2 regions of the Agrobacterium sp. DKPNP3 genome follow, and region 2 is predicted to be linked to the other one. Evidence: predicted binding sites of a transcription regulator. Region 2 holds the regulator's gene; the other holds the start of a gene.
What was found. Region 2 encodes PhoB, which activates phosphate uptake and scavenging genes when phosphate is short. Its sites were predicted from a motif close to TGTCATNNANCTGTCAT; they were not measured.
Positions count from the first base shown of each region.

Region 1: the regulator PhoB is predicted to act here: its motif matches at 2,246-2,262, upstream of ACUTJJ_RS06480 (DUF47 family protein).

Region 1 covers NZ_JBQYSN010000014.1:66,360-70,737, reverse strand. Annotated here, with positions in the region: gene katG (catalase/peroxidase HPI) at 1-439, opposite strand, end outside; gene ACUTJJ_RS06490 (hydrogen peroxide-inducible genes activator) at 633-1,553, shown strand; gene ACUTJJ_RS06485 (NUDIX hydrolase) at 1,651-2,193, opposite strand; gene ACUTJJ_RS06480 (DUF47 family protein) at 2,307-2,951, shown strand; gene ACUTJJ_RS06475 (inorganic phosphate transporter) at 2,951-3,955, shown strand; gene ku (non-homologous end joining protein Ku) at 4,045-4,378, shown strand, end outside.
Region 2 covers NZ_JBQYSN010000006.1:35,556-39,933, forward strand. Annotated here, with positions in the region: gene pstA (phosphate ABC transporter permease PstA) at 1-301, shown strand, start outside; gene pstB (phosphate ABC transporter ATP-binding protein PstB) at 316-1,131, shown strand; gene phoU (phosphate signaling complex protein PhoU) at 1,257-1,952, shown strand; gene phoB (phosphate regulon transcriptional regulator PhoB) at 1,984-2,667, shown strand; gene ACUTJJ_RS03110 (GcrA family cell cycle regulator) at 2,847-3,380, opposite strand; gene ACUTJJ_RS03115 (aspartate aminotransferase family protein) at 3,812-4,378, shown strand, end outside.

The sequences.
Region 1 (4,378 bases), on a different contig from region 2:
TGCCGTATTTCTTTTTGATCGGCCAGAGCAGGCGGCGCCCTTTGTCGGTGTTAACATTGTCAGGCCAGGAATTGAGAGGCGCAAAACGCTGGTTTCCGGTGTTGGCGCCACCGCGACCGTCTGTGACGCGATAGGAGCCGGCCGCATGCCAGGTCACGCGCGCCATCATGCCGACATAGCTACCCCAGTCGGCCGGCCACCAGTCCTGACTGTCTGTCATCAGGGCGCGCAGATCGGCTTTGAGTGCCTCGACGTCGAGCGTCTTTAAGGCTTCGCGGTAGTTAAAGGAGGTTCCAAGCGGGTTGGTCTTGGTGTCGTGCTGGTGCAGGATGTCGAGGTTCAGCGCATTCGGCCACCACTCGGTCACCGATTTACCGGAAGCCGTATTGCCTCCATGCATGACGGGACATTTACCAGCCGGTTTAGAAGTTGCGTCCATTTCGCCCTCCGATGGGTTTTACAATTAATCGTAACAGTCAACTCGACACATGCAGCAGCCGCCATCTGCAAGAGGCCGACGACAGCGCTAGTGATCTCTCACAGCTACATCTTCTTTCTGTCACGAAGATGACTAACAGTCGGGTTCCATAATTTCCAATTGTATATTCTAAAGGCTCCGATATCCTGAGCTTATGATTACCCTATCGATGAAACACCTCCGTTATTTTGACTCTTTGGCAAAGATCGGCCATTTCGGGCGCGCGGCGGAAGCGTGCGCCATCTCTCAGCCTGCACTTTCTTTGCAGATCCGGGAACTGGAGGAATTGATTGGTGCGCCGCTTGTCGAGCGTGGCAGCCGCCAGATCAGGCTGACCACCCTTGGTGAAGAATTTGCCGAGCGTACGCGGTCGATCCTGCGTTCTGTGGATGAATTGCAGGATCTGGCGCGCGCCGGTCAGGGACCGCTCAGCGGTCGGCTGCGGATCGGGGTCATCCCGACGGTCGCGCCCTATCTGTTGCCGCAGGTCATCAAGACGCTGACCCGCCATTATCCGGACTTGGAAGCTCGGCCGCGTGAGGCCGTGACGCAGAAGCTTATTGAGGACTTGCTCGAAGCCCGGCTCGACATGGCGATCGTTGCCCTGCCCGTCTCGGAACCAGCGCTTGAGGAGGTTCCGCTGTTTTCGGAAGAATTCATTTTGGTACGTCCTTCCGAGGACGAGGGAATGCCGGTACCGAGCGCTGACAAGCTGGGCGAAATGCGGCTTTTGCTCTTGGAGGAGGGTCATTGTTTCCGCAACCAGGCCCTTTCTTTTTGCAGCACCACGAACGCGCCGCCACGGGTGCTGATGGAAGGCAGTTCGCTCTCGACACTTGTTCAGATGGTTGGTGCCGGAATAGGCGTGACCCTCATTCCCCAGATGGCCGTCGATATGGAGACGCGGCAATCCTCCGTCTCGGTGTTCCGGCTGGCGGAGCCGTGTCCATCACGCACAATCGGCATGGTGTGGCGCAGGAGCAATCCGCTTTCGGCGCAATTTTCCCATATTGCGGAGATCGTTCGCGACTGTGGACTGCAGAAGGTTCAGGGCGGAGCCGTCCCTACCCGATGAAGCTCGCCAGAGCGGGCCACACAAAGCCGAGACAACAGGCGATTCTGATCCGCCTCTTTCGGCTGCTGGCGATATAGGTGGAACGGCAGCTTGCGGCTTACAGCTTTCCGCCGCTTTCTCGTTTCCTCTTGCCTTTCGGGCGGAAATCGACCAGCAGTGATTTCAGTTCAATATCCCGGACACGCCTTGCCGCTTCATCGGGGCGCACCCATTCCGAGACGCGTTGTCCGCGTTCCTTAAAACTGGCGTCAGCCTCAGTCACTTCGATCTGAAACACATCCACCATGCAGGGGACGACATCGCCGTTATCGAGCATTTTCAGATACGTATAGCGGCCGACGGCGTCCTTCCTGACGCGGCCGCGCACGCCCGCCTCTTCCCACGCTTCGATCGCCGCTGCCTGGTGCGGCTTCTTGCGTTTCATCGGCCAGCCACGCGGAATGATCCACCGGCCGCTGGTCCTGGAGGTGACCAGCAAAATCTCAACGCCCTCGCCATCGGCGGCATAACGGAAGCACAAGGCGGCATATTGCTGCCGAAAAGCGCCGGTGAAGAGCTTTTCGGGAACCGCAGCCAGTTGCTGGAGTAAGGTCAGTGGACGAGCCGGTCGGGATTTGCGGCGCTTCTTTGATGATTTCATATCCGTTGATAGTGCTGATTTTCCGGGTTGCATCAATGCCCCGCGTGGATTTATGACAGTTTTATGACAATCACCCCCGACAACTAATATAGCGCCATTGAGGGCCAATTCGCATGATGAGTATTTTTCGCAAGCTGATGCCGCGCGAGGACCGTTTCTTCGACATGTTCAGCAAACATTCCGAAACCGTCATCAAAGCGGCTGAAGCCCTTGACCAATTGCTGAGCGGGACAGACGTCGACAAGAACTGTGAGCTGATCGTTGCGCTCGAACATCAGGCTGATGACATTACCCGCGATGTGCTTCTTGCCGTTAGACGCAGCTTCATCACGCCATTCGATCGTGGCGACATCAAGGACCTCATCCAGTCGATGGATGATGCCATCGACATGATGCACAAGACCGTCAAGACAATCAGGCTTTTCGAACAGAGCGAGTTCGACCCGCTTATGAAAGAGATGGGCCATGAGATCGTGCGTGCAGCTGGACTGACCGCGGAGGCAATCCCGCTTCTCAACAAGGTCGGTGCGAACGCGCAACGCCTGTCGGCGATCGCCGAAGAGGTGACGCGGGTCGAGGGCCGCTCCGACGAGCTCCATGATCAGGGGCTGAAGGATCTCTTCCGCCGCCATGGTGCGACCGGCAATGCAATGGCCTACATGATCGGCAGCGAAATCTATGGCGAACTCGAAAAGGTTGTCGACCGGTTCGAGGATGTGGCCAATGAGATCAGCGGCATCGTGATCGAGAACGTGTGATGGATGTCGCACTCGCTCTGCCGCTGCTTGTCGGCCTCATTGCCATCGCACTGTTCTTCGACTTCCTGAACGGCTTGCACGACGCCGCCAATTCCATCGCCACCATCGTTTCGACGCGCGTGCTGCGGCCGCAATATGCAGTCGCGTGGGCGGCGTTCTTCAATTTCATCGCCTTTCTCTTCTTCGGCCTGCATGTGGCAGAGACCCTCGGCACCGGCATCATCGATCCGGCCATCGTCTCACCGCAAGTCATCTTTGCGGCCCTCATCGGCGCTATCGTCTGGAACATCGTCACCTGGGTTTTCGGCATACCGTCCAGCTCGTCGCATGCCTTGATCGGCGGCCTCGTCGGGGCCGGCCTTGCCAAGGTGGGCTTTAATTCCATCGTCTGGTCAGGCCTATTGAAGACAGTTGGCGCGATCTTCATGTCGCCGGCCATCGGGTTCTTTCTGGCGCTCATTCTCGTACTGGCCGTGTCATGGCTTTTCGTGCGGCAAACGCCGTTTGCCGTCGACCGAACCTTCCGCGTGATGCAGTTCATTTCCGCCTCGCTTTACTCGCTGGGCCACGGCGGCAATGATGCCCAGAAAACCATGGGCATCATCGCCGTGCTGCTTTTCAGCCAGGGGCATCTTGGCGAAAGCTTCTATGTTCCGTTCTGGGTGGTGATCTCCTGCCAGTCTGCCATGGCGCTTGGCACACTGTTCGGCGGTTGGCGCATCGTGCATACGATGGGATCGAAGATCACCCGGCTCAACCCGATGCAGGGGTTCTGTGCCGAAACCGGCGGTGCGCTGACCCTGTTCGGCGCCACCTGGCTCGGTATCCCCGTTTCCACCACCCACACCATCACCGGCGCGATCGTCGGCGTGGGTGCGGCCCGCCGTGTCTCGGCGGTGCGCTGGGGGCTTGCAGGCAATATCGTCATCGCCTGGGTCGTCACCATGCCGGCGGCGGCACTGATCTCGGCTTCGGTTTATGGACTGACCTCGCTCTTCAGCTGACATGCGACAAGCTTGGAAGGGGCTCCTGGAACAAAAGCTTATCGAGGCTGTTTGATCCGGGAGTTCAAAAAAACAGGCGGATTTCCATCATGGCGCGGCAGGTTTTCTGGAAGGGTTATCTCAAACTGTCGCTGGTCACCGCATCGGTTTCGCTGACACCGGCAACGACGGAAAGCAATAAGGTTCGGTTCCACGTTCTCAACCGAAAAACCGGCAACCGCATCGAAAGCCGCTATGTCGATAGCGTCACTCACAAGCCGGTCGCCGCCAAAAACCAGGTGAAGGGTTTTCCCCGCGGCGAGGACGATTACGTTCTGCTGGAAGACGACGAAATCGACGCCGTGGCGCTGGAAAGCACCCGCACCATCGATATCAAGACCTTCGTTCCCAAGGGATCGATCGACTGGATATGGTACGACCGAC
Region 2 (4,378 bases):
CCACGTGCTGCCGCTTGCCATGCCCGGCATCCTGACCGGCACGATCATCGGCCTTGCGCATGCGCTGGGCGAAACGGCGCCGCTGCTCCTCATCGGCATGGTGGCATTCGTCGCGAACTATCCGACAACGCCGATGGATCCGTCCACGGCCCTGCCGGTGCAGATTTACATGTGGGCGAATGAGGCAGAGCGCGCCTTTGTCGAACGGACATCCGGCGCTATCATCATCCTGCTTTTGTTCCTCATCGTCATGAATGTGGGCGCAATCCTGTTGCGTCGCCGCTTCGAACGGCGCTGGTAAAGGGAGATTGAGCAATGAACATGTTGTCGGAAGCAGCAGTTGAAAAGGCGCTGGACAAGAAAATGAATGAAGTCTCATACAAGATGATCGGTAAGGACGTATCGGTTTATTACGGCGAAAAGCGTGCGCTTTACGACGTGAACCTCAACGTCCGGGAGAACACCGTGACCGCGCTGATCGGCCCCTCGGGCTGCGGCAAATCCACGTTCCTGCGCACCCTGAACCGTATGAATGACACGATCGACGGCTGCCGCGTCACCGGCAAGATCACGCTTGATACCGACGATATCTACGACCAGGCGATCGATGTGGTGGAACTGCGCGCCCGCGTCGGTATGGTGTTCCAGAAGCCGAACCCCTTCCCGAAGTCGATCTACGAAAACATCTCCTACGGCCCGCGGATCCACGGGCTCGCCCGCAACAAGGCGGATATGGACCAGATCGTTGAGCAGAGCCTCCAGCGAGCCGGTCTATGGAACGAGGTGAAGGACCGTCTGCATGAGTCCGGCACGGGCCTTTCCGGCGGCCAGCAGCAGCGCCTTTGCATCGCCCGTGCGATCGCCGTCAGCCCGGAAGTGATCCTGATGGACGAGCCCTGCTCGGCGCTGGACCCGATTGCCACCGCGAAGGTCGAGGAACTGATCCACGAGCTGCGGACAAACTACACCATCGTCATTGTCACGCACTCCATGCAGCAGGCGGCGCGTGTTTCCCAGCGCACCGCCATGTTCCACCTTGGTCATCTTGTTGAGGAAAACGAAACCGACAAGATGTTCACCAATCCGGATGATCAGCGCACGCAGGATTACATCATGGGCCGCTTCGGCTGATACAGGCCGGCGCTTCAAAGAAACCGAACAAGACTGGTGCCGCTGCCGTGTCCCGCTCCGGGCACGGCCTGCAGGCCAAGCCGGAGGACTAGACCGTGAACCAGACAACGACCCATTCGCATATCATGTCCGCCTATGATGAGGAGTTGAAATTCCTCACACGCCGTATTTCGGAAATGGGTGGCCTTGCCGAACAGATGTGTGCCGACGCCGTGCGGGCGCTCGTGAACTCGGATGCCGCGCTGGCGCAGAAAGTCATTTCTGACGACACCATCCTCGATCACGCCGAGCGTGAGATCGGCGACAAGGCAATCGTCACCATCGCCAAGCGCCAGCCGATGGCGGCAGACCTTCGTGAAATCATCGGCACGCTGCGTATTGCAGCCGATCTCGAGCGTGTGGGCGATCTTGGCAAGAACACGGCCAAGCGCGTGATTGCGGTTGCCGGCACCGGCGTGCCGCGCAAGCTTGCCCGTGGTCTCGAACACCTGTCGGAACTGGCGCTGGTGCAGCTCAAGGAAGTCCTCGACGTCTATTCGACCCGCTCCGCCGAGAAGGCCAATGCCATCCGCGAGCGCGACGAGGAAATCGATGCCATGTACACCTCGCTCTTCCGCGAGCTTCTGACCTACATGATGGAGGACCCGCGCAATATCACGACCTGCACGCATCTTCTGTTCTGCGCCAAGAACATCGAGCGCATCGGCGACCATGCCACCAATATCGCCGAGACAATCTATTACATGACCACCGGCAGCCAGCCGGAGGGCGAGCGTCCGAAGGACGACAGTTCCAACACGCTCGGTTCGGTGACCGAGTAAGAGACAGGCAAAGCCTTGCGGAGTTCAGCATATGGTGCCCAAGATTGCAGTTGTGGAAGATGAGGAAGCGCTCAGCGTCCTTCTTCGTTACAATCTCGAGGCTGAGGGATACGATGTCGACACGATACCCCGTGGTGACGAGGCGGAAATCAGGCTTCAGGAACGTACCCCCGATCTTCTCATTCTAGACTGGATGCTGCCTGGTGTATCCGGTATCGAGCTTTGCCGTCGGCTCAGAATGCGGCCGGAAACGGAACGCCTGCCCATCATCATGCTGACGGCTCGCGGCGAGGAAAGCGAACGTGTTCGTGGCCTCGCAACGGGTGCGGACGATTATGTCGTCAAGCCGTTCTCCACGCCGGAACTCATGGCCCGCGTCAAGGCCATGCTCCGCCGGGCCCGCCCCGAGGTTCTGTCTTCGGTGCTGAAATGCGGGGATATCGAACTGGATCGCGAGACGCATCGCGTTCACCGCAAAAGCCGTGAAGTGCGTCTCGGTCCGACGGAGTTTCGCCTTCTGGAATTCCTGATGACCTCTCCGGGCAGGGTGTTCTCCCGTTCGCAATTGCTCGATGGTGTCTGGGGCCATGATATCTACGTCGATGAGCGTACCGTCGACGTGCATGTCGGACGCCTGCGTAAGGCGCTTAATTTTTCGCACATGCAGGATGTCATCCGCACGGTGCGCGGCGCCGGCTATTCCATGGAAGCCTGAGCGGATGCCATCCGACTGGCGCGTTCCATCAAAGTAATTTTCCGCGAAAAACAAAAGGCCCGAAACCGGATTGGTGTCGGGTCTTTTGTTGTGGTTGATCCCGATCCGCTCTGGTTTTGTCACAAAAAAACGGGCCCGAAGGCCCGTAGTTTTTGAGTGTCGAATGCGTGCCGCAACACTCAAGCCTTACGGCGCTCGCTTACCGGCTGATAGGCGAGTTTCGCATGGAACTTGCAATAGGGCGAAGATTCCAGCGCTTCACAGCCGCAGAAATGGAAATCGTCTTTCAAGGGGTCGCCGACCGGCCATTTGCAGGTGCGCTCGGTCAGTTCCGTCAGCGTCAGACGACGGGAGATTGGCGTGACGACGTTTCTGGAAGGAACGTAATCGAGAACTTCCGCGGTCTCGATGCCGACCTCTTCCTGAAGGGCGGTCGCGGCGTTGGAACGCGTCAGGATCCGGGCCGGTGCAGCGTTGACGCGGCCAGCAAAATTCGCCGCGCGAGGGGCAGGGGCAGCAGTCCGCTTGGGCGCTGTGCGCGCCGAAGTGACAGGACCGCCAGCCTTGACGCGACCCGGCAGGTTGAGACGGTGGACCTTGCCGATGACGGCGTTGCGGCTAACACCGCCCAGCTGCGCTGCTATCTGGCTGGCGCTAAGTCCCTCGGACCACAATTTCTTGAGCTTTTCGACCCGTTCGTCTGTCCAGTTCATGCCGCTTCTCCGCTTTTCGCGTGTATTTTTGGCAGAATCCCTCTCCGTCTCGCGGGAGTGCCGCGAGTGTGGTTTCTGCCTGATTTTTGGTGACTAGTTCCGCCGCATTGCAGTCTAGTAATTAGCGATTAACCTAGTGCCACGCAGACTCCGTGGCAAGAGTCGCGGGAATCATCTCGAATCGATTTTGCGGTTTTCCCCAACTTGCTGGCGGGTTGAGTCAGAAAGGCAACACCTTGGGTCTGGCGCCCAGCCACCTACTAGGGCTTGAGAACCCTAGGGAATACGGACTTTTGTTGACATCGGCAAGCGAAGTGACAATAGTGCCCCTGCCGCCGCGAGGCGGCATTTTTGATTTTCAGGCAAGGGATAACCCTAAGAGCCTATTGACAACCGTCTTACAGCGCATTTGCGCAAGGAGTGATACAGCCATGGCCGAAGCCGCCGCGCCATTGTTCGATACATTTGCAAGAGCCCCCCTGCGTTTTGAGCGAGGCGAGGGCGTCTGGCTGTACACGGAAAGCGGCGAGCGATATCTCGATTTTGCGGCTGGCGTGGCTGTGAATTCGCTGGGCCATGCCCATCCGCACCTTGTGGAGGCGATCAAGACGCAGGCCGAAAAGGTCTGGCACGTCTCCAACCTCTATGAAGTGCCGGGCCAGGAAAAGCTTGCCAAGCGTCTGACGGAAGCAACCTTCGCCGACAAGGTTTTCTTCACCAATTCCGGCGCGGAAGCGCTGGAATGTGCGATCAAGACCGCACGCCGTTACCATTATTCCAAGGGCCATCCTGAGAAGTTTCGCATCATTACCTTTGAAGGCGCCTTCCATGGCCGGACGCTGGCGACGATCGCTGCCGGTGGCCAACAGAAATATCTCGAAGGTTTCGGTCCCAAGGTCGAAGGTTTCGATCAGGTTCCCTTCGGTGACGTCGATGCGCTGAAGGCCGCCATCACGGCCGAAACAGCAGCGCTGCTGATCGAGCCCATTCAGGGCGAG